Regions from separate parts of the Peribacillus suis genome, predicted to be linked through region 3. Evidence: riboswitches for the same ligand, from Rfam matches in the RefSeq annotation. Region 3 holds a riboswitch; each other region holds the start of a gene.
The links. A riboswitch is a leader RNA that binds a small molecule or an ion and turns the genes downstream of it on or off. The one in region 3 is predicted to bind S-adenosylmethionine.
Positions count from the first base shown of each region.

Region 1 (8,014 bases), 440 kb from region 3:
AGTTTTTCCAGGCATGGGTCATTTAGTGATATTAAAGGCTTTCGTGATTATCATCCTAGGAGGGATGGGAAGCGTTCCAGGTGCAATCGTTGGTGGATATATTCTTGGATTCAGTGAAAGCCTTGGCGCAACCTATATATCCAATGATTATAAGGATATCATAGCCTTCTTCCTTCTAGTAGTCATCTTAACGGTCAAACCGACGGGTCTTTTCGCAAAGGGGGAGAGGTAGTTTGAATATCTTATCAAAACGAAATGTCATCTTAATTTTGATCATCCTGGCCTTTTTATTTCCCATCATCGCGCAGAATGACTATTACGTTCATATGTTAACGGTGTCTTTCATCTGGGCAATCGCGGTATATGGAATTAATCTGTTAGCGGGCTATACGGGCTATCTTTCGCTTGCCCATGCTGGATACTTCGCCATTGGGGCGTACTCATTGGGGTTATTGACGGTAAAAGTGGGAATGAACTTTTGGTTGGCACTGGTCTTGTCTTGCCTAATTTCAGGGGCGCTTGGCTTTTTGGTCGGCTTAATAGCATTGAGAACAAAAGAACACTTTTTCGCAATTTATACTTTATGCGTCGGATATATCATCTACCTGGTCATCGATAAATGGGAAGGTCTTACAGAAGGAGTTAGAGGCTTGATTGGGATTCCGGCCCCTGGAAATATCGGACCCATCACTTTCGAGACGGCCGCTTCACAATATTATTTGGTGCTCATTTTCCTACTGGGCGTCATTTTGGTCATGTATCGTATTGTTCATTCGTTGACAGGGAGAACCTATATGGCCATCAGGAATAGTGAGGAACTTGCCCAAACGATAGGCATATCCACGATGAAGAATAAGTTGACCGCATTTGTTCTTTCTACATTTTTTGCAGGCTTGGCAGGTGCCTTATATGCTTCATTCGTGCGGTTTATCGGACCGGATATCGGGTCTACGGCCATAATGTTCGACTTGTTAATGTATCTACTGGTCGGCGGAATAGGAACTCTATCGGGACCTTTGGTTGGAACTTTGCTTCTCGTCATACTATCCCAGAATCTACAATTTCTCCAAGAGTATCGAATGTTGATCTTTGGACCTTTACTTACGTTGATCATAATTTTCTATCCACGCGGTATTTCGGGTGCATTCTTTGATTGGAAAATTAAACGAAGAGATAAGAAACAACTGATTATGAGAAAGGACGTTCCGGTTAATGCGGAGGAGGGATGAAGATGTTTATCGAAACGAAGAATTTAACAAAGAGTTTCGGGGGATTGGCAGCTGTAAAAAATGTGGATTTCACCATTGAAAAAGGAAAGATCAATGCGATTATCGGGCCTAATGGAGCCGGGAAGTCTACGTTTTTCAACTTGATCAGTGGCTTCCATCGTCCAAGTTCTGGAGCAGTCCTCTTCAAAGGGAAAGACATCACGAAGCTTCCTGCCAATGAAATAGCGGGACTTGGCATAGCAAGAACATTCCAAACGACTAGTCTTTTTGAACAATCCACCATCTTGGATAACGTGATTGTCGGACATAGGCTTCGCACTAAATCAAATTTGGTAGATGCTATCCTAAGGACGAAGAGGTTAAAACGGGAGGAAAAGACCTGTCGTGATAAAGCGATGGAAGTTTTGAGAATTGTCGGCTTAATGGATGCGGCAAATAAGATGGTCTCGAGTATTTCTCAAGAGGAAAAGAAGAGGACGGCGATTGCCCTTGCCCTTGCGACGGATCCGGAAATCATCTTTCTTGATGAACCGGCTGCCGGCATAAACCCTGATGAAACAGAAGGGCTTACAGAACTGATCAAGGAGTTAAATCAGTCAGGCTTCACGATTTGCTTGATCGAGCACAAGATGCATATGATCATGAACTTAGCTGACCATATCATGGTCCTGAATTACGGGGAAAAAATTGCTGAGGGCACTCCAAAAGAAATCAGGGGGAATGAGGCGGTTATTAAAGCCTATTTAGGAGGTAGTGCTAGTGCTTAAGTTAACTGATGTTACTGTATGTTATGGGAGCTTCACTGCGATTAAGCAAGTGAATATTGAAGTGGAAAAGGGAGAAATTGTCGTTCTATTGGGGGCGAACGGGGCAGGCAAAAGCACGACATTCCGTTCTATCAGCGGAATAAGCAAGCTGGCTCAGGGTGAAATTCATTTTGAGGAACTGGCTATCGGAGGTAGGGCTCCGGATAAGAATGTCCAAGCTGGAATCGTGCAATGTGCAGAAGGGCGGAAACTGTTTCCTCAGATGACTGTCCAGGAAAACTTGAAGATGGGAGCTTACGTACATCGAAAAAAAAAGATGGAAATCAAGTCCTCGTTGGAAAATGTCTATCATTTATTTCCTATTTTAAAAGAAAAACTCCATGATGAGGCCGGCAGCTTGAGTGGTGGACAACAACAGATGCTGGCCATTGGCAGGGCTTTGATGTCTAAACCGAAGCTTTTGATGCTAGATGAACCTTCTGTGGGCCTCGCTCCTTTGATTGTTGAACAGATGTTCCAAGTCATCGAAGAAATAAACCGGGAAGGAATAACCGTTCTACTAGCCGAACAGAATGCGAATGTGGCTCTTAGCATTGCAGATAAAGGATATGTTTTTGAAAATGGGGAAATTGTCGTTGAAGGGACCGCAAAAGAATTATTGTCTAACGATGAAGTACGGAAAGCCTATATCGGAGCATAAGAGTTTAAAAATGAATGGGGGATTTTTATGAAAAAGTTGAGTGTATTCTTTGTAATGATATTACTCGTCCTAACGGCACTAGTGGGGTGTAACAAGGGAGACAGCCCTGCATCAAGTGGGGGAGGAAAGGCCAGTAAAGGGAAGAATGTTATCAATATCGGTTTTAGCGGCCCTTTGAGTGGAGCAGCAGCCTTATATGGAAAACGAACGTTAAATGGTATGGAGATGGCTGTAAATGAAATCAACGATGCCGGTGGGTTCGAAGTGGAAGGGGAAAAATATACGCTCAATCTGGTTTCGTTGGATGATAAGTACTTACCGAATGAAACGGGTTCAAATGCTAAACGTTTAATCCAGGAATACAAAACTCCGATTATTTTCACTCCTCATAGCGGGGGGATACAGGCCCTACAGGTTTTTAACGAAAAAGAGAAATTCATCATCGGTGCCTATTCGAGTGAACCAGCTATCACGGAAAGCGGAAATTCATTAACAGTAAGGATCCCGCCAAATTATGAAGGGTATATTGAACCGTTTTCTACGTATGCAATGGAAAACTTCGGCAAAAAAATCGCGGCATTGCCACCATCTTCCCAGTACGGGAAAGACTGGGCGGAAAACCTACTACCACATTGGGAAAAGCAGGGTGGTAAAGTCGTGTATAATGCCTCAATTGATTTTTCTAAAGAAACGGATTTCTTCACGACTGTTACAAATGCTTTAAAAGAAAAGCCTGATGTCCTTTTCATCGGTGGGGCGTCGGAGCCTACGGCCAAGGTTGCAAAACAAGCAAGAGAACTAGGTTTTAAAGGCGGTTTCATTATCATGGACCAGGCGAAACTGGATCAAATGAAGCCAATTGCCGGTTCATACGAAACATTGGAAGGTTCGATTGGTGTGCTTCCGCTTATCGACTCCAATGAAGAAGCAGCACCGGCATTCATTGATAAATATAAAAAAATTTATAAGGAAGATGCCAGTTCTGAAGTGGGGTTGAATTACATTGCTATGTATGCCTTTGTGGAGGCAATGAAAGCGGCAGGAACAGTCGAGGATGTGAAAGCCATCCGTGAACATATGCAGGATGGGCTGACAAACACGGCACCTGAACAGAAAATTTACAATATACCTTCGATTGACGAAAATGGTGGATTCGCAGCAAAAGTCGTCGTCGGAGCGGTAGAAGATGGCAAAGTGGTACCCATCAGTGTAGAAGAGTAAAAGTGTCATGTGCTTTCACACTAGCTACCTTTAGGCCCCGAAAGCTAAAAAATAATGCATTCAACAAGTTTATAAAAATCTTTAATACTTTACCTTGCGAAAACTCTTAAAATGCTGTACTCTTATATTTGCTTTAAAAAAATGAATATTTCTTACTTCTTATCAAGAGAGACTGAGGGACTGGCCCGAAGATGTCTCGGCAGCAGACTTATTTAGAGTGCTGTGCCAAATCCAGCAGGCGATTGACCTGAAAGATAAGAGGAGTGTTTATAGATTAAAAGACCTCTTCTTGTAATAAAATGGAAGAGGTCTTTTTGTACTCATAGGATAGGAATCTGTTCTTGATGGTTTGTTACTATTTTATAATCATGCTTATATTAAAATGAAGGGATGCCGGAAAATTTAGAGAGTCCAAAAAGAGTATCCAATACCATGCAAAAATAATAAAGAGGTGTACATCATGAGTTTAGACAATAAAGGGAATCCATGGGCTTTAACGCCGTTTATCGTTTTTTTGATATTATTTATAGGTTCAGGTGTGATTACAAAAGATTTTTACACATTTCCAGTGATTGTTGCCATTGCCATTGCATCTGCTGTGGCACTGGCAATGAATCGAAAGGAATCATTCAATCACAAAGTAGAAATCTTTTGTAAAGGTGCCGGGGATTCAAATATTATGTTGATGGTTGTCATATTCCTATTGGCTGGGGCTTTTTCGGAAGTGGCAAATGGGATGGGAGCCGTAGCATCTACGGTGAATCTAGCACTTTCGATCGTTCCGCAAAATCTATTAATGGTGGGGTTATTTATTATCGCCTGCTTTATCTCATTATCTATGGGGACAAGTATGGGAACGATAGTGGCATTAGCACCAATTGGAGTAGGAATTAGTGAACAGACGGAGATTTCAGTTGCCCTTTCCATGGCTGCGGTCATTGGTGGCTCAATGTTCGGTGATAATCTTTCTTTCATTTCGGATACGACTATAGCAGCTGTACGTACACAGGGAACGAAAATGAAAGACAAATTCAAAGTGAACTTTTTTATTGTTTTACCTGCTGCGGTAATTACATGTGTTATCCTTGGTTTTCTGACGATGGGTGAACAAGCTACAATTTCTGGAGAAGCCTACAGTTGGGTCAAAATTCTACCTTACCTTTGTGTTCTAGTGGCAGCATTGGCGGGGATCAACGTATTCTTGGTTCTCTCTATCGGCATTGTCTTTGCTGGAATAATCGGTTTAGCGGATGGCAGTTATCATGCAATGGAGGTTATTCAAAAAGTAGGAGATGGAATGGCTGGGATGTATGAAATCTCCTTCTTAGCGATCTTGATTGCAGGCATGGTTTCGGTTATCAAACATAACGGCGGAATAGATTACCTACTGAACCTCGTGACGAAAAAAAGCAAATCAAAAAAAAGTGCTGAGTTCAGCATCGCGGGATTGGTTGCTTTAACGAATCTTTCAACGGCAAACAATACCATATCCATCATCATTGCTGGTCCACTTGCAAAAAATATTGCCGAAAAGTATGAAATTGATCCCAGGAAATCTGCCAGCTTACTAGATGTTTTCGCTTGTAGTATTCAAGGATTATTGCCATACGGGGCACAACTACTTTTAGCTGCCGGTGTTGCACACATCTCTCCTATCAGTATCCTACCCTATTCTTTCTATCCAGTCTTAATCGGGATTTCAGGAATCATAGCCATTTTAATAGGTTTTCCCGGGTTCTCGAAGAAGAAATAAAAATAGTATGGGTGGAAGAGTATCAATAAATCATGAATGTAAAATCATGAATGTTGGCCCTGGAGCATTGTCGCCAGGGCTTTTTTAGGGTAAGTGACTTCGAATGAAAAGTGTGGATGAAATCTTTAATTCTTTTATGTTCCAAAAAACTAATATCCTTCTTCAATAATATTAAAATAGTATAATTAAATACAATATACGGAGTCATCTTTATTCTTAAGTGTTTACTATTTTGCAAAAGCGGGAACTCTAAAGGTATTGTATTGAAATAATTAGAGGTGGGTTTGTTTAAAAATGGAGATAGTAGAAAAGTTTATTACTGAAACAAATGATTTATTATGGTCATCTATACTGATTATATTATTAATTGGAATGGGCATTTATTTTTCTTTTCGGACTAAATTCGTACAATTTAGAATGGTGAAAGAAATGATTAGGTTACTAGGGGAAGGTGCTACGGCAGATAAGAAAGGTGTATCATCGTTTCAGGCCTTTTGTATCAGCACGGCTTCCCGGGTAGGAACGGGGAATCTGGCAGGTGTGGCTATAGCCATCACAACGGGTGGTCCGGGAGCAGTTTTCTGGATGTGGTTAATCGCATTGATTGGATCTGCTTCTGCTTTCATTGAAAGCACACTTGCTCAAATTTACAAGGTCAAAGACGGAGAAGCATTCCGTGGTGGTCCAGCTTATTATATGGAAAAAGCATTAAATGCACGCTGGATGGGTATCACGTTTGCAGTTTTGATTTCATTGACGTTTGGACTTGCTTTCAATTCAGTTCAGGCCAATACGATTACAAGTGCGTTCCAAGCATCTTTTGGAGTTGAGAAATGGGTCACTGCACTTATTTTAGCAATCATTACGGCTGTAATCATTTTTGGTGGGATTAAGGTAGTAGCTAAAGTGTCCGAAGTCATTGTGCCTTTCATGGCAGGTGCTTATGTAATAATAGCATTAGTTGTCATCATTATGAATATAACCGAGTTACCTAGTGTTCTGGCTTTAATCTTTGATAGTGCATTTGATGGATTGAGGGAAATTGCTAGTGGTGCACTGGGTGCAGCCATGATGAACGGAATCAAGCGGGGATTGTTCTCTAATGAAGCTGGAATGGGGAGTGCTCCAAATGCTGGCGCTACGGCAGATGTCACCCATCCGGTAAAACAAGGTCTTATCCAGTCACTTGGCGTTTTTGTAGATACGCTTATCATATGTAGTTCTACGGCCTTTATCATCTTGTTTTCCGGCCTGTATTCGTCGAAGGAAACAGATGGAATTGTTCTAACGCAAAATGCCCTTAGTGAGAATTTGGGGTCTTGGGCTGGTATATTTTTAGCTATTATTGTACTTTTATTTGCATTTAGTTCAATTGTTGGAAACTACTATTATGGAGAATCCAATATCAGTTTTATTAATGAAAAAAAAGTTTGGATAAATATTTATCGTGCAGCAGTCGTTGGAATGGTCATATTCGGATCGATGGCCTCGCTCGAGTTTGTATGGAATCTAGCAGATTTGCTAATGGGATCAATGGCCATCATAAACCTGATAGCCATAGCCTTGCTAGGAAAAATAGCTTTCGCTGCCCTTGCTGATTATCAAAAGCAAAAGAAAGATGGTAAGAATCCCGTTTTCCATGTAAGTAACATTAAGGGATTGAAGAATGTTGAATGCTGGGGTGAACCAACCGATCACGTGGAAGAATCCAGTAAAAAGGTATTGAAATAGAATCTAGATTGATGAATAAAAAGGCTTCGATATTTTTTCGAGGTCTTTTTTTATACCTTTTGATAGCCCAATATAACCCCAGATCTTAATCCGGGTTATGTTCTTTCTAAATATTCTATTATACTGTGAATAAATACCTTAATAAAATGAAACAATTCATAAATCAATATTCCTATTTAATAGTTGGTAATATATAATATTGTTGGAAAATGTCGGTATTTAAGGGTATCTTTAATGATGTAGCTGAGATACTATAATATTATAAGGCTCTACCAATATTTTGAAGCTAAAACGCAACCTTGTAGTTATTTGGTGCTCAACTAAGTGAGTGGAGGAATAAAAATGAGTATGATCCTCGATAAGGAAAAAGTAGAAAACCCTACACAAATGGAAGATGCAATATTGATAGGCAAATTTCAAGATGGTGACGATGAGGCACTGAATCAATTAATTACGAAGTATAAAGGTCTTGTCAAAACTAAAGCAATGAAGTATTTTCTAACGGGTGGAGATAAGGAAGATGTTTTTCAAGAAGGCATGATTGGACTGTATAAGGCTATCCGGGATTATCGAGATTGCAAAAATTCGGCTTCCTTTAAGTCATTTGCTGAAC
Region 1 is NZ_CM182019.1:1,893,888-1,901,901, forward strand. It holds gene AC503W_RS09290 (branched-chain amino acid ABC transporter permease) at 1-232, shown strand, start outside; gene AC503W_RS09295 (branched-chain amino acid ABC transporter permease) at 234-1,229, shown strand; gene AC503W_RS09300 (ABC transporter ATP-binding protein) at 1,232-1,996, shown strand; gene AC503W_RS09305 (ABC transporter ATP-binding protein) at 1,989-2,696, shown strand; gene AC503W_RS09310 (ABC transporter substrate-binding protein) at 2,724-3,917, shown strand; SAM riboswitch class I at 4,074-4,178, shown strand; gene AC503W_RS09315 (Na+/H+ antiporter NhaC family protein) at 4,378-5,670, shown strand; gene AC503W_RS09320 (alanine/glycine:cation symporter family protein) at 5,965-7,401, shown strand; gene sigH (RNA polymerase sporulation sigma factor SigH) at 7,744-8,014, shown strand, end outside.
Region 1: it holds a riboswitch for S-adenosylmethionine, as region 3 does, so the genes downstream of both, AC503W_RS09315 (Na+/H+ antiporter NhaC family protein) here and mtnK (S-methyl-5-thioribose kinase) in region 3, are expected to answer to the same signal.

Region 2 (5,762 bases), 1.4 Mb from region 3:
TGAATGAATCCATCCTGCAAGGTACCCGTAAAGAAGTTCATGGCAGGTGAGCCGATGAATCCGCCTACGAAGACATTTACAGGCTTTTCATAGACATCTTTCGGTGCGCCCACTTGCTGGATGATGCCATCCTTCATGACTACAAGCCGTGTGGCCATGGTCATGGCTTCTGTTTGGTCATGGGTGACATAAATCGTTGTTGTATTGATCCGTTTGTGCAGTTTAGCGATTTCTGCGCGCATTTGTACCCGAAGTTTTGCATCAAGGTTGGAAAGGGGCTCATCCATCAAGAAGACTTTGGCATCCCGGACAATGGCCCTTCCAAGTGCCACACGCTGGCGCTGCCCGCCAGAAAGGGCTTTAGGCTTCCGTTGTAAGAAGTCTTCAAGTCCAAGGATCTTGGCAGCATCATGGACGCGTTGCTTGATTTCCTTCTTCGGCGTTTTCCTTAGCTTCAGTCCAAAAGCCATATTGTCATAGACGGTCATATGAGGATATAAAGCGTAGTTCTGGAAAACCATCGCAATGTCCCGATCTTTTGGAGGCACATCATTGACCCGCTTGCCATCTATAAAAAGATCCCCTTGGGAGATGTCCTCAAGGCCGGCAATCATCCTTAAAGTGGTCGACTTTCCACACCCCGAGGGTCCGACGAAAACAATGAATTCCTTATCGGCCACGCTAAGGTTGAAGTCTTTAACGGCTGTCACCTTATTATCATAAATCTTGAAGATATGATCCAATACTAACTCTGCCATGAACTATTCCTCCTCTTAAACTCCTAAATTCGTAATGATATTTATAGTCTACTCTATCAATGCTGAAATAAATATGGGCACACTGCACAAAAGGGATAATTATCCTTTTTGCTCATTTAAGAGAATGAGGAGGTAGGCAGCCAAAGCATGCGGGAAATTCCGTACATCCAGTCCTGTTTTTTCAGCGAATTTATCTATCCTGTATTGCAGGCTGTTCCGATGGATATAAAGTTGTTTAGCTGCCGATGAGGCGTTGGAATTACATTCGATATACGTTTTAACCGTTTTGATCAATTCATAATCCTGCCGCATCTTGCCAAGCAATTCATTGATGTACCATCTTTTATCCATGTCAGTACAGGCATTCATGAGTGCGTAGGGGATAATATTGGGTAATTCCGTCACCTTAACATCGGATAGATGGAGCAAAGAAAGTGTGAAACATTTTCTCTCTTGTATCAGATGGTGATGAAGATCCTCATCGACAGGGTGAAATCGACCGGCATAGACCCTGATCTTCACGTAAAAGTCACTCTCGAGTGTGGATGAGATGGCGAGAAAATCATGCGTCGATAAGGGTTCATCCATGTCTGATTCAATTAAGGTTCCCGCCGTTCCATTCTCCCAGACCAGGATGGAATCGGATGGTACGAATGAGAGAATCGCTTCCTCGAAATGATCGTGTGAAAAATCCCCATGGGCAAGGTTAAAGTAGGTGAACCGGACATTCTCCCAGTTCGTTAGGGGCTGGGAGGCACGCGGCCCAAATAAAAAATCATTCCAAGTAGTTTGGGTAGTGGAGGTGTTTGGACTTTGGAGTGATGGAGTGTCAAAGAGTAGCGTAAGCAAACGGATTTCCTCCGCCGATATGTCTGAGCGGGGAATGCCAATTGTATGGCCGAATGGATCTTCCAACCAGAAATATGCCGAGATGTCCTGTGCATCTTTTTTATCTGAAAGGGAGTTCGGGAATGTATGTTTAAGCTTATTAAGCATCATGTTCACCTTCTTTCCATTCCATTATATCCAAAAAGGGCAAAGCGGAAAAGAAAACAATGACTGCGTTCATAGGTATTGTTAATCAGTAAAGGCCTGCCCCAGACAGGAGCAGACCCATACTTGCTGTTTCCTTATTTCATCCAATCAGGTTTACCGAAGCCTTGGAACTTGTCATCAATCACCTTTTCAAATTCGGCACTTTCTACAACTGATTTGATATCTTTTGCAAATTGGGCGTCTTTATCCTTAGTGTTTACAGCCACGACATTGCGATACGTATCTGGCATGTTTTCTAAAGCAAGAGCATCTTGAAGGTCCATTTTGGCGGCAATCGCAAAATTACCAGGAACGGCCGATAGGTCAACACTGTCCGTTGCACGAGGTAATTGTGCCGATTCCAGTGGTTCGAATTGAATGTTCTTCGGATTCTTTGTTACATCTTTCTCAGATATTCTTAATGGGTCAACATCCGGATCCACTTCAATCAGGCCCTCATCCAATAAAACTTTAAGTGCACGGGAGAGGTTGACTGGGTCATTGGGAACGGCGATGGTCGCACCATCTTTAATATCGGCCAATGATTTGTATTCCGTGGAGTAAATGCCCATCGGTGCCGTTGGAACAATAATAAGGTCAGAGAGTTCTAAATCATGTTCCTTTGCGAAATTATCCATATACACTTTATGCTGAAAGAGGTTGGCATCGATCGAACCATTACCAAGTGATTTATTCGGCTGGATATAATCACTGAATTCGACGATGTCCACTTTGTAGCCAAGGTCTTCAAGTCCGGGTTGTATGGCCTCTATGACCATGTCGGCATAAGGTCCAGTCGTTGCCCCAATTTTTAATTCTTTTTTGTCCTCCGTTTTAGTTGTCGCATCGTCATTTCCGCAAGCTGACAACCCAAGGGCTAATGCACATATAGATAATAATGAAGTGATTTTTTTCATGAAAAATTCCTCCTTGTTTAATGTAGTGTCATTGTCAATATTCATGAATCTAACGTTTGTTTACATAGTGAGAGGCCTTATCGCCTATCATTTGGATGATTTGGACAAGACAGATCAGAACGACCACCGTTGTGATCATGATCGTGTTGTCATAACGGTAATAGCCGAAACGAATCGCGAGGTCACCGATTCCTCCTCCGCCGATTGTTCCTGCCATAGCCGAGAAGCCGATGAGTGATATCGTCGTTAATGTCACGCCTTGGATGATTCCAGGCCTTGCTTCAGGAAGAAGCACATCCTTGATGATCATCCATGGGGAAGCGCCCACTGCAATGGCGGCTTCGATCACTCCCTTATCTATTTCCCTCAATGCAGATTCTACGATCCTAGCGAAAAAAGGAATGGCGGAGACTGATAGGGAAACGGAAGCCGCTAGCGGTCCAATCGTTGACCCGGTAAGGAATTCGGTTAAAGGAAGCAAAGCGACTAAAAGAATGATAAACGGAATCGAGCGGACTAGATTAACCACGAAACCGAGGGATCGATTCAACGTGATATGTTCAAAGAACAAATTCCTGGTCGTCGTAAACAGCAATACTCCTAGAGGCAGTCCAATCAGGAGGGCAACCGCAAGGGAAATTCCGACCATATAAATCGTTTCCAGAAAGGCTTTATTAAGGTCAGGTAAAATATTGATGATGGAATCAAGCAGTGACATGCTTTAACACCTCCACAGATTGGGTCCGGCTTATTATGTATTCAAGGGCTACTTGCACTTCTTCAGGCTCACCAATCAATTCGATGATCAAGATTCCTAGAGGGACATCCTGGATATATTCAATTTTCCCATGCAGGATATTCCCTCTGACAGAATAGTTTTGTAGAGTATCCGAGAGAATCGATTCACCAGCGGTTTGCCCTTCAAATTGTATTTTGATAATCGTTCCTTTGTTTTCCCTTATAAGGTGGGGAGGAAGTTCAAAATCCAACACGCTGCTGATGAACTGCTTAGTCAGTTCTTGTTTGGGTTGGGAAAATATTTCATAAACAGGGCCATCTTCGATAATTCGTCCATCTTGCATGACGGAGACACGATGGCACAGTTCCTTGACCACTTCCATTTCATGGGTGATCAACACGATGGTGATGCCCAGTTCTTTATTGATCTTTTTCAACAACTGTAAGATCGACTTCGTAGTGGTTGGATCAAGGGCTGATGTCGCTTCATCACATAATAGGACGGTAGGGTCATTCGCTAAGGCCCGTGCAATGCCTACCCGCTGTTTTTGTCCGCCACTGAGTTGAGCCGGATAAACATCTTTTTTATCACGAAGGCCAACGATATCCAATAGTTCCAGCACGCGGTTAGTAATGACCTCCTTTGGTTGATGGGCGGCTTTCAAGGCGAAGGAGATATTGTCAAAAACCGTTTTGGAACTGACTAGGGAAAAATGCTGAAATATCATGCCGATTTTCTGGCGTTGTTTGCGAAGATCCTGGCTTGATAAGGTTGTTAAGTCGACGCCATCGATGATGATGCTACCATTGGTCGGACGCTCAAGAAGATTCAGACAGCGAATCAATGAACTCTTTCCCGCGCCGCTATACCCGACAATCCCATAAACCTCTCCCGTTTGAATGGTTAAAGATACATTATCCACTCCGATAACTCGGGTATTCTTCGAGATATATTCCTTTCGAACTGAACGAATTTCAATCATGATGCTATCCTCCTTATACATAAAAAAGCTACCTCTATCATTCAGAAAGAGGCAGCGAAATTATATCCCGTCTTATCTTTCAGAATGGTATTTCATTCTGCAGGAAGGGGCACCATTCCCGATGTGGGGCGGTTGCCGGACGTCATAGGGCCTGGTCCCTCAGTCACTCTTGATAAGTTAATTACTATTTTAGTATTTTATTATTTTTTTAATATAATCTATATTATTTGTTAAATACAGTAATGTCAATTATTTTTTGAATTTTATCAAGATTATGAATCGAACGATCTACTTGCCCAGATTATAGTGGCCATTTGCTAAGTTACACGGAACGTCCCGGATCTTACATGGCCTGTCTGCGTAAGAATATGGACTTTGATCACTCCCATCATTAGAAAAAATATTATACTTGTAAAAAGTATGGAGAGATAATACATTTATTGTAAGTAAATTAGAAAATAAAGGATGATGAGTTTTTCCAAAAAAATGATTGGGGTGGAAAGTCATGCTGGAAATGAAAACGATAAATGATGTGGTTTGCGTAAAAGGGACACCGGAAGGAAACAAATCAGGCATGAGCGTGAATGTGTTCTTAACCGATGGCATGTTAGTTGATACGGGGGCAAAAATCTTGTTGAAGGAACTTACTCCATTCTTTGAAACCGCTGATTACGATATGGTTGCGCTGACGCATTATCATGAGGACCATACGGGTGGGGCCGCATGGATACAGGAACATAGGAACGTTCCCATCTATATTCATCCGATGTCCCTCGATATTTGTGCAAAGGATGCAGAATATCCCGATTACCGTAGAGTTTTTTGGGGAGATAGGGATGCCTTCAAGGCAGAACCATTAGGAGGGGTCGTCCATTCACGCACTCAAACATGGGAGCCAATCTTTACGCCAGGGCATTCGAGGGACCATATGGTTTACCTGAACCATAGTAATGGCATGCTGTTTTCGGGTGACCTGTTTGTAACGCCGAAAACGAAGCTAGTTTTAAGGGAAGAATCTATCCCGGTCATCATGGAATCCATCAAGAAACTGCTTCAGTATGATTTTAAAGAGGTCTTTTGCTGCCATGCCGGATATGTCCCGAACGGAAAGGAAATGTTTGAAAGAAAGCTCAGTTACTTGGAAAATCTGCGCGGTGAAATTCTGCGTTTGCATGATCAAGGATTGGAAGTCCATGAAATTCAGCAAAACGTGTTGCCTAATCGGTATCCGCTTATCGAGATATCCGGTCATGAATGGGATTCGGAGCATATCATTACATCGATCCTGAAAGAGAGTAGGGTGTATTCAGAGGACAGGAAGAAATGATGAA
Region 2 is NZ_CM182019.1:963,160-968,921, forward strand. It holds gene AC503W_RS04740 (ABC transporter ATP-binding protein) at 1-758, opposite strand, end outside; gene AC503W_RS04745 (PucR family transcriptional regulator) at 858-1,757, opposite strand; gene AC503W_RS04750 (MetQ/NlpA family ABC transporter substrate-binding protein) at 1,889-2,710, opposite strand; gene AC503W_RS04755 (methionine ABC transporter permease) at 2,760-3,428, opposite strand; gene AC503W_RS04760 (methionine ABC transporter ATP-binding protein) at 3,415-4,431, opposite strand; SAM riboswitch class I at 4,501-4,610, opposite strand; gene AC503W_RS04765 (MBL fold metallo-hydrolase) at 4,937-5,758, shown strand.
Region 2: it holds a riboswitch for S-adenosylmethionine, as region 3 does, so the genes downstream of both, AC503W_RS04760 (methionine ABC transporter ATP-binding protein) here and mtnK (S-methyl-5-thioribose kinase) in region 3, are expected to answer to the same signal.

Region 3 (8,014 bases):
AACCCAATTGCACCATATGCGAAATCATGGACCACACATATTGAGTGTTCTTTTGCCATGGAAACCGTTTCTTCGAAGAATTCTGCTGACGCCGATGCTCCTGTGGGATTATTGGGATAATTCAAGAACATCATCTTCGCTTTGTCAAAAACCTCTTTATCTATTTCCTTATAATCGGGAAGAAAATCATTTTCTTCGGTCAAGGGCATAATTTCCGTTTTAGCTTGGGCTAACGCTACACCTGACAGGTAATCTGGATAGCCCGGATCAGGCACTAAAATTGTATCGCCTGGATTCAACAAGCATTGCGGTAATTCGACTAGACCAGCCTTTCCACCGAAAAGAATCGCCACTTCCGTTTTAGGATCTAGCTTGACGCCATATTCACGTTCATAAAAGAGGGCCGCAGCTTCTTTTAAATAGGGAAGCCCCCTAAAAGGAGAATATTTATGATTCATGGAATTTCCTGCTGCTGTCTGCAGGCTCTTCACGATATGTTCAGGAGTCGGTTGGTCTGGATTTCCCTGCCCAAGATTAATGACATCCTTGCCTTCTGATGTTATGTTATTAACTTTTTCGACTAAAGAAGCAAAAAACTGCTTTGGAAGCTCTTGAAGAAGTCTGGATTTTTCGAATTGCACCATCTTTGCACCTTCTCTGAAATTTCTTGAAATTATAGTCACAAATGATATATGTTTATCTTAATCTTGTAAAGTACTTTTTTACATATGGAGGTTTTAAATGATGAAATGGAAAATCGCCTGTTTACAAATAGACATTGCCTTTGGACAGCCAGATATAAATTTCCAGGTGGCAAAACAATGGATTGAAAAAGCTGTACAGTCTAAACCGGACATCGTCATGCTGCCGGAACTATGGACAACCGGCTATGACTTAACGAGATTACATGAAATTGCAGACGAAGAAGCAGAACAAACCATTACCTTTCTAAAAGCCCTTGCAAAAAAACACCACATTAACATAATCGGTGGCTCGATTGCAAAGAAAACTAAGGAAGGCATCTATAACACAATGCTCATCATCGATAAAGAAGGCAAACTGGTTAAAGAATATGATAAACTCCATCTGTTTCAATTGATGGATGAACACCATTACTTACAACCTGGCAAAAAAGATGGCTTATTCTCCCTCGATGAAAAGATTTGCGCCGGATTCATTTGCTATGATATCCGTTTTCCGGAATGGCAACGGGCCCATACGGTACGAGGTGCGGAGGTTATCTTCGTGACCGCCGAGTGGCCAAAGCCTAGGCTCCACCATTGGAGGGCACTGTTAATCAGCCGGGCAATCGAAAATCAAGCCTTCGTTGTGGCTGTGAATCGTTCCGGTTCTGACCAAAATAATCATTTTGCCGGACATTCCATCATCATCGACCCGTGGGGAGAAATCATTTGTGAGGCTGGTGAAGAAAAAGAACTTCTACTCGGCACCCTTGACTTAGAAAAAGTAGGAGAAGCAAGAAATAAAATACCCGTTTTCGAAGATCGGCGGCCCGAGTTTTATTAATTTACCATTGACAAACTATTTGAAATATTGATATCATTCATTCGAGATTAATTTTCTGAAAATAAATACAATACTCTTATCAAGAGCAGGCTGAGGGATAAAGGCCCTATGAAGCCCAGCAACCGACTGTAATACCATTGTGAAATGGGGCGGGAATTCCGCCGGATTATATCCACAGAGCACGGTGCCAAATCCACCAGAAAGAATTCTTTCTGGGAGATAAGAGGTTCGAAGTGAAGCTTCTGCCTCTTTCTATGGGAAAGGGGCTTTTTCATATTTTTTAATGTACTTGGAGGGATAACAATGACTCAACCATCAAATTTCAAGCTATTGACAAACGAAACGGCAATTGACCTAACGAAGAAACTTGGGTTACTGCATTCAGATGACTCATTACTATGTAATGAAATCGGTGACGGAAATTTAAATTATGTTTTTCACGTTACAAATCCCGTAACAAATAAAGGAGTCATCATCAAACAAGCAGTTCCTTACGCAAAGGTTCTTGGTGAAAGCTGGCCATTGACTTTAAAAAGATCGGCTATCGAAGCGAATGCATTAATTCAATTCAGAAGCTATTGTCCCGAACTTGTCCCACAAGTCTATTATTCTGATGAACAGCTTGCAATCACCGTCATGGAAGATTTATCACACTTGAAAATCGCCCGGACCGGATTAATTGAAGGAGATCATTTCCCTCTATTATCCAAACACATTGGTGAATTTGTTGCAAAGACCGCTTTTTATACGTCTGATTTTCATTTGGAACCGGCAGCGAAAAAAGAGGTTGCCCGGAACTTCACGAATCCAGAACTCTGCAAGATTACTGAGGTTTTCATTTTCACGGATCCTTTTTTGGAGGAACATCCAGGCGAGTTTGAGCTTGAGTTGCTGGAGGCTGCCAAGTCTATATGGAAAGATGCTGATTTAATACTGGAAGTGGCTAAGTTAAAACAAAGCTTCGAATCCGAGCAGGAGGCCCTTCTTCATGGCGATTTACATACGGGAAGTATATTTGCAAGTGATACAGAAACAAAGGTAATTGACCCTGAATTCGCTTTTTATGGTCCTGTTGGATTTGACCTTGGACAATACATGGCGAATCTCCTATTCCAGGCAGTAACACGCGAGGCCACTGGGAAGGAAGAAATCTTTACTCATCTTCAGGAATTTTGGAATACATTTGAAGAAACATATACGAACCTGTGGAATTCTGAAAATAAAAGTCCTTACAGTAAGATCGAAGGTTATCTTCCATATGTACTCAACAAGTTTAAAGGTGATGCATATGGCTTTGCAGGATGTGAACTAATTCGAAGAACCATTGGCCTATCTCATGTTGCTGATTTAAATGGCATTGAGAATAAAGAAACTAGAATTACAGCTAAAACGGCTACCTTGAAAATCGGGGCCCATATAATCAAAAATCGGAAAGAACTGAATATTCCAGCAGTGATAGAAGCCGTAAAGCAATATACATTGCCTTCCTATTCAGCCCTATAAGGAGATATACATATGACAACTACAACGCCACTACCCTATTCCGTCCAATGGAATGATACCCATATTACCTTATTGAATCAACAGGCCTTGCCATCAAAAATAGAATTCATTGAACTTTTTACGGTTAAAGATGTATATGACAGCATCTTGACCTTGAAGGTCCGTGGTGCCCCCGCTATCGGGCTAACTGCAGCATTTGGCGTTGCTCTTGGTGCAATCCAGGAAAATACCACGGATTTATGGCAATTTAAACACAATGTCACGAAACATGTTACTACACTCGCTTCTTCAAGACCAACAGCGGTCAACCTTTTTTGGGCACTGAAAAGAATGGAGAATACTCTACAAGCAGCCAATAGCATCGCTTCAGCCAAAAGCGCTCTTGTTGCTGAAGCAAAAAAGCTATTTTCAGAGGATGTGGAGATGTGCCGAAAAATTGGTGAATACGGATTGTCTTTATTCAACGAGGGTGATTCTATTTTAACCCATTGTAATGCTGGGGGGATAGCCACTGCACGGTACGGAACAGCCCTCGCACCTTTCCACCTGGCCCAGGAAAGAACCTTTCCTATAAAGGTCTATGCCTGTGAAACGAGACCTGTCTTGCAAGGGGCACGACTCACCGCATGGGAACTTATGCAAGCTGGAGTGGACGTTACATTAATCTCGGATAATATGGCAGCCCACACCATTCATCATAAAAAAATCGAAGCCATTATAGTCGGAGCAGACCGTATTGCGGCAAACGGTGATACAGCCAATAAAATTGGTACATTGGGTTTGGCGATATTAGCTAAGCATTACGATATTCCTTTCTATGTAGCAGCACCATCAAGTACATTCGATTTATCTCTCGAGTCGGGTATCTCCATCCCAATCGAAGAAAGGAATGGGGATGAAATCACTTCTATACAAGGAGTCAGGATAGCACCAGAAAACGTGAAGACATTCAATCCTGCTTTTGACGTTACGCCCCATTCTCTTATTACAAGCATCATTACCGAAAATGGCATCATTTCACCTGATTACAGGAGTAATATCCCGCTTTTTGTAAAATGAAATTATTTATAAAGGATTAATCAAGGGGCTGTCCCAAAAGGTGTAATTACACACCGAAATTGAATAAATAGTAAAAGGCAGAAACGTTGATTTAACAACATTTCTGCCTCTTTGTTTTTGCGAAATTCACTGGAATAAGGACTTATTAGACAGCCCCTTCATTCTTTTCACGATTAACCTTGGAAACCCATTCAGTTGCTCCTGTTATATTTATTCTGACGAGGTTCTTTTTGATAGATATAATCGCAGAATTTAGTCAGAGTGGCATCTAGCCTTCTTTGATTTTTCTGCCGCTTTTCGGTAGTAATCATTCTTAGCCTTGTATGAAAGTTCATGTTCCTCAAGCAGGGTTTACCGCTCGTTTTCTTCAAATTCTACTTCATCATGGATACCCTTCCATTCCCCACCCATTGGTACTTCTTCCATGGTCACCTTATGGATTACACACACACCTAAGTCAAGCATACGAAAAACGGCCCATCAGCAATAAATGCTTGCTGATGGGCCGCTTGTTTTTATAAAAGATTATTTGATTTTCTTTTTCAATACTTCCACCGCTTTTTTCACTTGAGTATCATTTTTAAGGATTTTATCCCTAATGACTTCCATCAATTTAACGGTTGTATCGTCTTTAATGACACCTGTTTCTTTGATCTTATGATCCTTTTGGAATTCCTTGACCGCTACCTTTGTTTCTTCATCGAAATACTTATCCACTTTTCCTGGATTATACCCGGCTTCTTTCAGCATTTTCTCCGCTGCTTCTACTTCACTCGAGGAATCCGATACTTTCAATCCTTTATCAGGAGAGATATATGGAAGATTGGCATACTCGGGAAGCTTGACTTTTATATCCGGTTCAATCCCTTTTTTATGGATCCAATTGCCTTTCGGAGTCAGCCATTTTTGTGCTGTATACTTAAAGTTGGAACCATCATCAAAGTCTGCGGCTTTTTGCACGGTCCCTTTCCCGAATGATTTTACCCCTACAAGCTGAATACCCGCAGATTCACTAACAGCGGCGGCAACGATTTCAGATGCACTTGCACTTCCATCATCAATTAATACGACCACTGGTAGCTTCAACTCACCATTATTCTGGGATTTATAGACTTCTCTTTTTCCTTTTCGATCCTCGACCTGAAGGATGACTTCCCCATTCGGGATAAATAAGTTTGCCATCGCGATCGCTTGGTCAAGCAATCCACCCGGATTTCCACGTAAGTCCAATATTAGGCCTTTCATCTTTTCTTTATCCATGTCTTCAAGTGCCGTATTCAGCTCTTCCACCGTATGCTCAGAAAAACTTGTAACCTGCACTTTGGCAATCCCATCATCAAGCATCTCTGAATAAACCGTTTCAATCGGAATGGTATCACGCTTAATGGACAAAGTAATCGGTTCCTTTTCACCCGCCCTTGAAATGGCAAGTTCCACTTTTGTTCCCTTTTTCCCCCTGATTTTCAAGACAGCTTCCGAAGAACTTAAGCCATCAAGGCTTTTGCCATTGACACTTAGTATAATATCATTAGGCCGGACTCCGGCTTTTTCAGCTGGTGATCCTTTAATAGGGGAAACCACCATGATCTGTCCATCCTTCTCTTGGATTTCAGCACCTATTCCTTCAAAGGAAGAAGAGATGCTCTCATGGAAACTGGAGGCTTCTTTCTTATCCATATAAGAGGAATAAGGATCATCCAACGATTCTATCATTCCATTTATAGCTCCATCCACGAGCGTGTTCTCATCGATTTCTTCATAATAATTATCTTTAATCGTATCATATGTAGAATATAACTTTTCAAATTCAGGATGATTACTCGGTGCAAGTGACTCTACTTTTTCATCGCCAAAGGTCAACGCGATTGTAGTTATCCCTGCTGTCAAAAATATGAGTAAGAAAATCCCCATAATAAACGTAAACTTTTTTATTTTCACAATTTTGCCTTCATCTTTGGGCTGTTGTTGATTTTCTTCTTCCACTGAAGCCTCACCACTTTCATTCTTCATGACAATATTAACTAATACATCCTATTTTATCAGCTTTCTAGCAAATCGGAAAACTTTAGTTATCAAATTTTTTGAATGATATGTAAGTGCCTACCATCTTGCTCCAATCCAGCTTTCTTATAGAGACCAATTCTTTATCCACATTCTATTTACGTGCAAAAATACGGACTCCGTGGAATAGAAGAAACTAAATATCTTAGTTTCTTCTATTCCTGGCTACCCGTAAATGATAACGTTTATAGTCAGTCTTGAATCGCTGCCTCTAAAGAAACCTCAATCATCTCATTGAATGTTGTTTGGCGCTCTTCGGAGGTTGTTTCCTCACCTGTTAAAAGATGGTCGGAAATCGTTAAAACGGATAATGCTTTACGACCAAACTTAGCAGCAAGTGTATATAATGCAGCCGATTCCATTTCTATAGCAAGGATTTGGTACTTGGCCCACTTTTCCAATTCACTATTATCATTATAGAATTGATCTGCGGTAAATACGTTTCCGACTTTCAATTGCAACCCTTTGTCCACCCCTGCATCATAAGCTTTTTTCAATAAATCAAAATCAGCAGTAGGAGCAAAATCAACGCCACCGAATGTCATGCGGTTCATTTGTGAATCTGTAGAGGCACTCATAGCCAGGATTACATCTCTGACCTTCACATCTTTTTGAATGGCACCAGCTGTCCCAACCCGGATAAGTTTTTGGACATTATAGCTATTCATCAATTCATTTACATAAATCGAAATCGAAGGGACACCCATTCCTGTACCTTGAACGGAAATGCGTTTTCCTTTATAAGTTCCTGTATACCCAAACATATTACGAACTTCATTGTATAATTTAGCATCCTCTAAAAACGTCTCAGCAATATATTTTGCACGTAACGGATCCCCAGGAAGCAAAACCGTTTCCGCAATTTCATTTTCTTTAGCACCAATATGTACGCTCATTCTTAAAATTCCCTCCTTGAAGTGGTTGAAATGACATTCCCAATTACTATAACATACCAACCCCATATTAGGAAAATAGAACTTCTTTATCTACTGCAGGAAGTAGGATATAACACTCTTTAAGTGATCGGTGGAACGCAGCAAAACGGCGGAAACCCGCCGTCTTTTTGGTTGATTTTAAGGAGTAATGGCAAGAAAACTGCCCATTGATTGATGATACATCATTCATCGACTTCCTCATCAATAATGCATTTTTCAAGAAGGTATTCGAATGTGATGTCAGCAAGATCTTCAACTTCAGATTCTTTTGGAAGATAGCCCCGCTTTAATAATTCTTGGTAAAAGAATTCCGCTATCTCTTCAGTATCAATAAAAACCTCAATTTCTCGCAAATCATCGCCCCCTTAATTAAAGATGTATGAATGTATAGGTATAAATATGCCAGTAGGGCATTTTCTCTCAAAACTTACGCATATCCTACACTTTATTCGTTGATTAAATTTCTTAGAGATGAGTCTTCATCGGCTCGTGCTAAAGTGTATACATCCCTTTTCGAGACCTTTTATTTCGTATGCTCTTTTTTGTGACCTGGGTAAATTTCTTCCGCCGCCTTCTCAATTTTAGCAAGAGCTATTTTCATGATATGTTGATATTCATCATCGCCAAATTGATGAAAAAGCTTACAATAATCATTATATAAATCCAACAGTCCATCAATCATTTCCATTTTTTCATTTTTTGTCATAGTCATATCTCGCTCACCTTTACCAGGGTTGTTTTGTTTAGCAATTATAGTAAGCTCGTTATTCTTATTAGAAAGGAGCAGCCCCAATTTTTGAATGATTGCATCTGCACGTTTGGCATCGGCTACTAAAGTCAATTCTTCTTCATGCGCTTCCAGCCATTCCCCATCGGAGATACGTGATAATTCATATATCACATCTTCCCAGGCATTCTCTTTATAGCGC
Region 3 is NZ_CM182019.1:2,334,573-2,342,586, forward strand. It holds gene AC503W_RS11310 (pyridoxal phosphate-dependent aminotransferase) at 1-644, opposite strand, end outside; gene AC503W_RS11315 (carbon-nitrogen family hydrolase) at 745-1,527, shown strand; SAM riboswitch class I at 1,601-1,753, shown strand; gene mtnK (S-methyl-5-thioribose kinase) at 1,825-3,030, shown strand; gene mtnA (S-methyl-5-thioribose-1-phosphate isomerase) at 3,043-4,089, shown strand; gene AC503W_RS11330 (lmo1851 family serine protease) at 4,615-6,072, opposite strand; gene deoD (purine-nucleoside phosphorylase) at 6,342-7,046, opposite strand; gene AC503W_RS11340 (YozD family protein) at 7,268-7,438, opposite strand; gene yodN (germination protein YodN) at 7,609-8,014, opposite strand, start outside.

Region 4 (8,014 bases), 1.4 Mb from region 3:
GGCCAGTATCCTTTCCGTATACACGTGTAAGAGGAGGAAGGTCAAGGGGGGCAAAGCTTTGGGATATCTGCTTCGAGCGGGAGAGCCAAATAGTGGCCAATCAACCTTGGTGGTGACTACATAAGGAGGAGGAATTCATGTTTGCGATATTCAAGAAGCTGAGCTGGTTCTTTAAAGAGCAGTGGCGGCGGTATACCTTGGCTATTATCTTTTTATGTTTGGTAAATGTAATGGAAGTCATCCCCCCACGGCTCATTGGGAATGCCATCGATGATATGAACAATGGCAATATGACCCAAGATGCCTTGGTGCGGTATGTTACTTATTTGCTTGTTCTTATGTGTGTCAGCTATTTATTTGGATACTTATGGAGTTACCTTTTATTTGGTGGCGGGAATTTGGTCGAAAGGAAGATCAGGTCAGGATTCATGGGGCATTTATTGAAGATGACACCGACCTTTTACGAGAAAAACCGTACTGGTGATCTGATGGCAAGGGCGACCAATGATTTAAAAGCCATCTCGCAAACGGCTGGTTTCGGAATATTGACACTGGTCGACTCGGTCGTCTTCACATTCATGGTCGTCATCATGATGGGCGTGACCGTCAGTTGGCAGCTAACGATCGCGGCTATACTGCCCCTACCCATCATGGCCCTCATGATGCAGATTTATGTGAAGAAAATTTATAAGCGATTTACGGATGCACAATCAGCATTTGGTGAGCTGAATGACAAAGTGTTGGAGTCCATTTCCGGCGTCCGTGTCATACGTGCATACGTCCAGGAAAGGGAAGATGAAAAGAGATTTGATGAGATGACGGAGAATGTTTATCGCAAAAACCTGGCAGTGGCAAAGATCGATGCCCTTTTCGATCCGACGATCACCATCATCATCGGCATTAGTTACTTAATCGGCCTTGGATACGGAGCGTACCTTGTTTTTCAACAAGCCATCACGCTTGGAGGCCTTGTATCATTCAATGTATACCTAGGCATGTTGATTTGGCCAATGATTGCCGTAGGCGAATTGATCAATGTCATGCAAAGGGGGAATGCATCTTTAGACCGTGTTCAAGATACCCTTTCCTATGAAGCCGATGTGAAAAATCCATTGAAGCCCGGGCAATCTTTGAACGGGGATGATATCGCGTTTCACCAAGTGAGTTTTACCTACCCTTCTTCAAAAGTGGTGAATCTGTCTGACATATCGGTTCAACTGGAACAAGGCCGCACTTTAGGGATTGTCGGTAAAACAGGAAGCGGGAAAACGACGTTCGTGAAGCAATTGCTGAGGGAATACCCACTGGGAAGCGGGGAAGTCGTATTTGCGGGAATGCCGATTGAACAGCTTGAACTCGGGGATGTCCGCGGCAAAATCGGGTATGTCCCACAGGATCACTTTTTATTTTCAAGGTCCGTGAAAGATAATATCCTCTTCGGAAAACTGGACGCCTCGGAAGAAGAGCTTGCAGAAGCAATCCGACTTGCAGATTTCGAGAAGGATGTAACGATGCTACCTAACCGGCTTGAAACGCTCGTCGGTGAAAAGGGGGTCGCTCTATCAGGAGGACAGAAACAGCGGATATCGATAGCAAGAGCCTTGATTAAAAATCCGGAAATCCTGATCCTGGATGATTCCCTTTCAGCCGTGGATGCTAAAACGGAAACGACGATCATCAAAAATATCCAAAATGAACGGGCGGGGAAAACGACAATCATCACGACCCACCGCTTATCGGCCGTTCAACATGCGGACCATATCATCGTCCTCGACAATGGGACGATTATCGAAGAGGGTACACATGCAAGTTTACTCAAGCAAGAAGGCTGGTATAAGGAGCAATATGAGCGGCAACAAGTTAATGAAGGAACGGAGGTCGGGGCATGAAGGTTGTAAAAAAACTCGTTCAATATGCTTCCTTTTACAAAAAAATAATCATCGGAGCACTGATCATGCTGGCCCTTTCCGTTGCCGCCGATTTAAGCGGTCCATTCGTCGCTAAAAAAATCATCGATTCTCATATAATGGGAATCGAATCATCTTGGCATGAAACGGAAAAAGGGCAAGATGCCGTGGAATACGAAAATCACTGGTACAAAAGGGATGCCTATTTTTCAAAAGGGGAAGAGAAAGGGAAAGAGGTCCGGGTGCTACAGGTCGGTAGCCAATTCGTCTTCGTCGATAAAGCGGTCCCGGTGGATGGGCGCCGCAGTTTAGATGGAAATACATTAGTCATTGAAAAAGGCGGAAAAGAAACGAGGTCGGCATTTGAACCCTTATCAACCCAGGAATTGATGGGGTTTTATCAACCGGAAATTCCAAGGATATTGGGACTCGTCGCTTTTTATTTCGGTCTAGTCCTCATTTCCTCCGTCTTTCAATACGGACAGAGCTTTTATTTACAGAAAGCCGCCAACCGGATTATCCAGCGGATGAGAAATGATATTTTCACCCACATTTCCCGTTTGCCAATCCGCTATTTTGACAATATGCCTGCTGGTAAGGTCGTTGCCAGGGTCACAAATGATACAGAGGCCATCCGCGAATTATATGTAACCGTCCTGGCCAATTTCTTTTCGAGTACGATCAACATCATCGGTGTACTCATTGCCTTATACATTTTGGATGCACGTGCGGGTCTCATGGGTCTCCTACTTGTTCCCATCATTATTATCTGGACGAAGGTATATCGTAAATTTGCCTCGAAATATAATCATATCATTCGGGAACGAGTCAGTGATATCAATGGGATGATCAATGAATCGATTTCAGGAATGAATATCATTCAAGCATTCGGACGTGAAAAGGAAACGAAACAGTCATTTGAAACCTTGAACCAAGATCATTACTTTTATCAAAACAAGATGCTTCATTTGAATTCCTTGACGGGGGGAAACTTGATTGGAGTCATCAAGGTTATCGCACTCATCGCATTTGTATGGTATTTTGGCGGGATGTCGCTTACAGCGACCTCAGCCGTTTCACTCGGGATGATGTATGCCATCGTCGACTTGATCAGCCGACTGCTTCATCCGTTACATGGAATCGTCAATCAGTTCGCGAACCTGGAACAGGCATTGGTTGCGGGGGAGAGGGCTTTCAGTCTGTTGGATGAGCCGGGCATTCAGGTCAGCGATCGAAACATTCCCAGATATAAAGGCAATGTGGCATTCGAACATGTATCGTTTGGCTATAAGGAAAATGAATATGTCTTAAAGGACATATCCTTTTCAGCTAGTCAGGGAGAAACGGTCGCATTGGTGGGCCATACTGGTTCAGGGAAAAGTTCCATCATGAATTTACTGTTCCGTTTTTATGACAGCAATGAGGGGACCATTAAGATTGATGGAAAGGATATTTTGGATATCCCCCATCAAACCTTAAGGGAACATATGGGGATCGTCCTTCAGGATCCTTACTTATTCACGGGAACGATTGCTTCCAATATCAGTCTAGGCCAGGAAAGGATCACAAGGGCCACCATAGAAAAAGCGTTAAAGGATGTTGGTGGAGATAAAGTGTTGCGGCATTTGCCATTAGGGCTTGATGAACCGGTGATTGAAAAAGGTGGGACATTGTCCTCGGGACAACGACAGCTGATTTCCTTTGCTCGCGCCCTGGCCTTCGATCCGGCGATTTTGATATTGGACGAAGCAACGGCGAGCATCGATACGGAAACAGAAGCCATCATCCAAGAAGGCATGGAAGTGTTGAAAAAAGGAAGAACGACTTTCATCATCGCGCATCGATTATCCACGATCAAGAATGCCGACCAGATTCTCGTATTGGATAAAGGGCGGATAGTGGAACAGGGGACACACGAAGGGTTGATGGAACAAAAGGGGAAATACTATCAAATGTATGAACTGCAGGCTGGACCTAATAAGGGGATGGCTGGATAGATTCATAATATGTAGGATGAGAAAGAAGAGGGGCATTTGCTCCTCTTCTTTCTCATTTGCTCATATAGATTACATTTCCTTGTAAACAAATTCTCGGTATTTTACAAACTCATTCTTCTTATTCTCGTTATTTAACCAATAGCTCAGTGCTCAATCCGATTATTTAGTAGAAACGGCCTGTCTTTCTGCACTTTTCTTAAGGGCTAAATCAAAGTCCCTGATCAAATCATCAGGATTTTCCAAACCGACGGACAAGCGAAGCAAGCTGTTCGTGATGCCGCGTTTTTCCCTTTCTTCTGCAGGCATGGCCGCATGGGACATTTTAGCCGGGTAAGATAGAATCGATTCGACGGCCCCGAGGCTTACAGCAAACACGGGTAACTCGACATGGTTTACAAACGAGCGAAAAATTTCTTCGCTTTCCAATTCGAATGATAGAACAGCTCCTGCTCCCCTGGCTTGATTTTCCTGGATGCCGTGTTGTGGGTGGTCGGAAAGACCAGGGTAATACACGTTTTTCACTAACGGTTGCTGTTTTAAATATTCCGCAATTCTTTCAGCACCTTTTTGAGAGTGCTCCATCCGGACGGATAGGGTTTTCAGACCTCTCATCACAAGCCAGGCATCCTGAACACCGAGCACCGCTCCAAAAGAGTTTTGGAGGGAACCAAGTCTATCGGCAAGGTCCGGGTCTTTTACGACGGCAAGGCCTGCTACGACATCACTATGTCCAGACAAAAATTTCGTTGCACTGTGCAGGACAATATCGGCCCCGAGGTTTAACGGCTTTTGGAGGGCAGGCGTCAGGAATGTATTGTCTACAAAGCTTAATGCGCCAATGCTTTTGGCGATATCACATACCGCTTTAATATCGGTTACTTTAAGCAAGGGATTGGAAGGCGTTTCAATATAGATTGCTCGCGTATTTGGCTGGATGGCCGCTTTTACACTCTCAAGATCCGTCATATCCACGAAGGTATGTTCGATGTTAAAACGGGTCAGCACGGTTGTTACCATTCGGAATGTGCCTCCATATACATCTTCAGAGATGACGATATGGTCACCGGCAGAAAGCAGGAGGAAAGCCGTTGAAATGGCAGCCATCCCGGATGAAAAAGCGAATCCGCGCGTGCCTTCTTCCAGTTCCGCAATGATATCTTCCAGTGCTTCTCGCGTCGGATTCCCGCTCCGGCTGTAATCGTATTTGCCAAATTGATCAATGTCGGTTTGATGGAAGGTGGAAGCATGCTGAATCGGAACACTCACCCCACCTGTTGTTGGATCGAATTTATGTTGGTTGTGTAGTAATTTGGTTTCAAAACTGAATTCTTGGTTTGTCATCGTATTGCCTCCTTTTTAACTTGAGCAAATGCCTGCTGCAGGTCTTCGATTAAATCTCCGCTGTCCTCGATGCCGACAGAGAATCGAAGGAGTCGATTGCAAACTCCATTTGCCGTTCTAACTTCAAGAGGCATATCGGCATGTGTCTGTGTCGCCGGATACGTGATGAAGCTTTCGACGCCACCAAGGCTTTCGGCAAATGAAATCAATGAAAGGGACTGTAAAAATGGGTTGACCACCGCTTCATCATTGACCCGGAATGAAATCATGCCGCCACGACCTGGATAGAGAACATCCGTTACACTTTCATGTTCCGTCAAATAATCAACGATAACCTTGGCGTTCTTTTCATGACGTTCCATTCTCAGTGCCAAGGTTTTCATCCCGCGCATCAACAACCACGAATCAAATGGGCTCAAGACCGCTCCCATACCATTATGGTGGAAAGCAAGGGACTCACATAACTCGGCGCCTTTTGCCACAATCAAGCCGGCCAACACGTCATTATGGCCACCTAGATATTTCGTTGCACTGTGAATCACGATGTCAGCACCAAGTAAGAGGGGCTGTTGGATGATCGGCGTGTAAAAAGTATTGTCAACAATCAATAGTAAATTGTATTGTTTGGCAAGAGCGGCGACGGCTGGAATGTCCGTTTGCTGCATAAGAGGGTTTGTGGGAGTTTCAATAAAGATGGCCTTTGTTTGAGGGGTGATTGCTTTTTCAATTTCCTCCAGGCAACATGTATTGACATATTCGCATTGTAGCCCCCATTTTTTAAAGCCATGCTCTAATAAACGATATGTACCGCCATATAAATCTTCGCTACTGATCCATGCATCCCCTGATTTGAATAAGGAAAGGATGGTGGCAATGGCAGCCATTCCCGAACTGCATGCATATCCTTGATCGCCATGTTCTAGTTTGGCGATCGATTGCTCCAATAGCTGGCGTGTAGGGTTTCCTGTTCGTGTATAGTCGAATCCTGTTGATTGACCAATTCCTTCGTGACGGAAAGCCGTCGAGAAGTAAACGGGCGGATTGACCGTTCCTGTCGCCGTTTCACTGCGGTTTCCAAGCTGAGCAAGATAGGTTTCTGTTTTGTACATAATTTTCACTGCTCCTTTTAGTTAAATAAAATAAAAAAAGTCTTCTTTAAGAAGAAGACTTGAATAAGTAGGATAGAGTCATTCTTCTTATCTTCCAAGTTACACAAACTTGTGGAATTAGCACCTTTTCATTGGTTTGAAACAAATGAAGGTTGCTGAGGTGTCATAGGGCCATTCCCTCTACCTCTCTCGATAAGAGTTTTGATTATTCAATTTCTTTTGAATTTACTATAAATATAGGATTCTGTCAAGGACATTCCTAATAGACGGTTATTTGGGACTAGCTATTATGGAACATGTATCAGATTTATCATTATAAAATTACGAATTCAACAGAGTAATAGAACCGGATTCAGATTAAACGGACTTTTCTGAAGGAATAGGTCATTTGTGTTCCGTTTTTTTTGCTTTACAATAATAAAGTTTGTACAATATATAGGGGATCATATAAAACGTCATTATTCATTACATATACATATTGTTTCTCAGTGGATAGTGCGAATATAGGAGGAGAACACATGGAATATAGAATCGAACGAGATACAATGGGGGAAGTAAAAGTTCCTGCTGATAAGTACTGGGGTGCACAAACGGAAAGAAGCCGTAATAACTTCAAAATCGGTTATGAAAAAATGCCGATTGAATTAGTTCATGCATTTGCTTACGTAAAACAAGCGGCAGCAAAAGTGAACTTTGAACTTGGCGATCTTTCAGAAGTGAAGAAGGATGCCATCGTTAAAATTTGTGGTGAAATCCTTGAAGGGACGCTTGACGAACATTTCCCACTTGTCGTCTGGCAAACAGGTAGCGGCACACAAAGTAATATGAACGTGAATGAAGTGGTCGCAAACAAAGGGAATAAATGGTTAGAGGGAAAAGGCGAAACTGAGATGCTTCACCCGAATGATGATGTTAACAAAGCGCAAAGCTCTAACGATACATTCCCGACAGCCATGCATATCGCAGCTTATATGGAAGTTGCCGAAAAATTGGTACCGGCCATTAAAGTGCTTCGTGACACATTCGAAGCCAAAGAAAAAGAATTCTGGGATGTCGTGAAAATTGGACGTACCCATCTTCAAGATGCGACACCACTAACTCTTGGCCAAGAAATCTCCGGTTGGAAAGCAATGCTTGATAAAGATTTGGCGATGATCGAAGAAAGTAGCCAAAAATTATTGAACCTTGCATTGGGCGGTACGGCTGTAGGGACTGGAATCAATACGAAAAAAGAATTCCCGGCACTTTCTGCTAAACAAATCGCAGCGGATACAGGACATTCATTTGTCACATCGGATAATAAGTTCCATGCTTTAACAAGCCATAACGAAATTGTTTATGCACACGGTGCTCTTAAAGCGTTGGCTGCTGATTTAATGAAGATTGCCAATGATGTTAGATGGCTGGCAAGTGGCCCAAGAAGCGGAATCGGTGAAATCGCCATTCCTGAAAATGAGCCAGGCAGCTCCATCATGCCAGGTAAAGTGAATCCGACCCAATGTGAAGCAATGACAATGATTGCGACACAAGTTGTCGGAAATGATGCTACAATCGGTTTTGCAGCAAGCCAAGGGAACTTTGAATTGAACGTTTTCAAACCGGTCATCATATACAACTTCCTGCAAACCGTTAAATTATTGACTGATGGCATTCATTCCTT
Region 4 is NZ_CM182019.1:952,030-960,043, forward strand. It holds gene AC503W_RS04695 (ABC transporter ATP-binding protein) at 138-1,889, shown strand; gene AC503W_RS04700 (ABC transporter ATP-binding protein) at 1,886-3,904, shown strand; gene metC (cystathionine beta-lyase) at 4,064-5,245, opposite strand; gene AC503W_RS04710 (methionine biosynthesis PLP-dependent protein) at 5,242-6,354, opposite strand; SAM riboswitch class I at 6,439-6,553, opposite strand; gene fumC (class II fumarate hydratase) at 6,873-8,014, shown strand, end outside.
Region 4: it holds a riboswitch for S-adenosylmethionine, as region 3 does, so the genes downstream of both, AC503W_RS04710 (methionine biosynthesis PLP-dependent protein) here and mtnK (S-methyl-5-thioribose kinase) in region 3, are expected to answer to the same signal.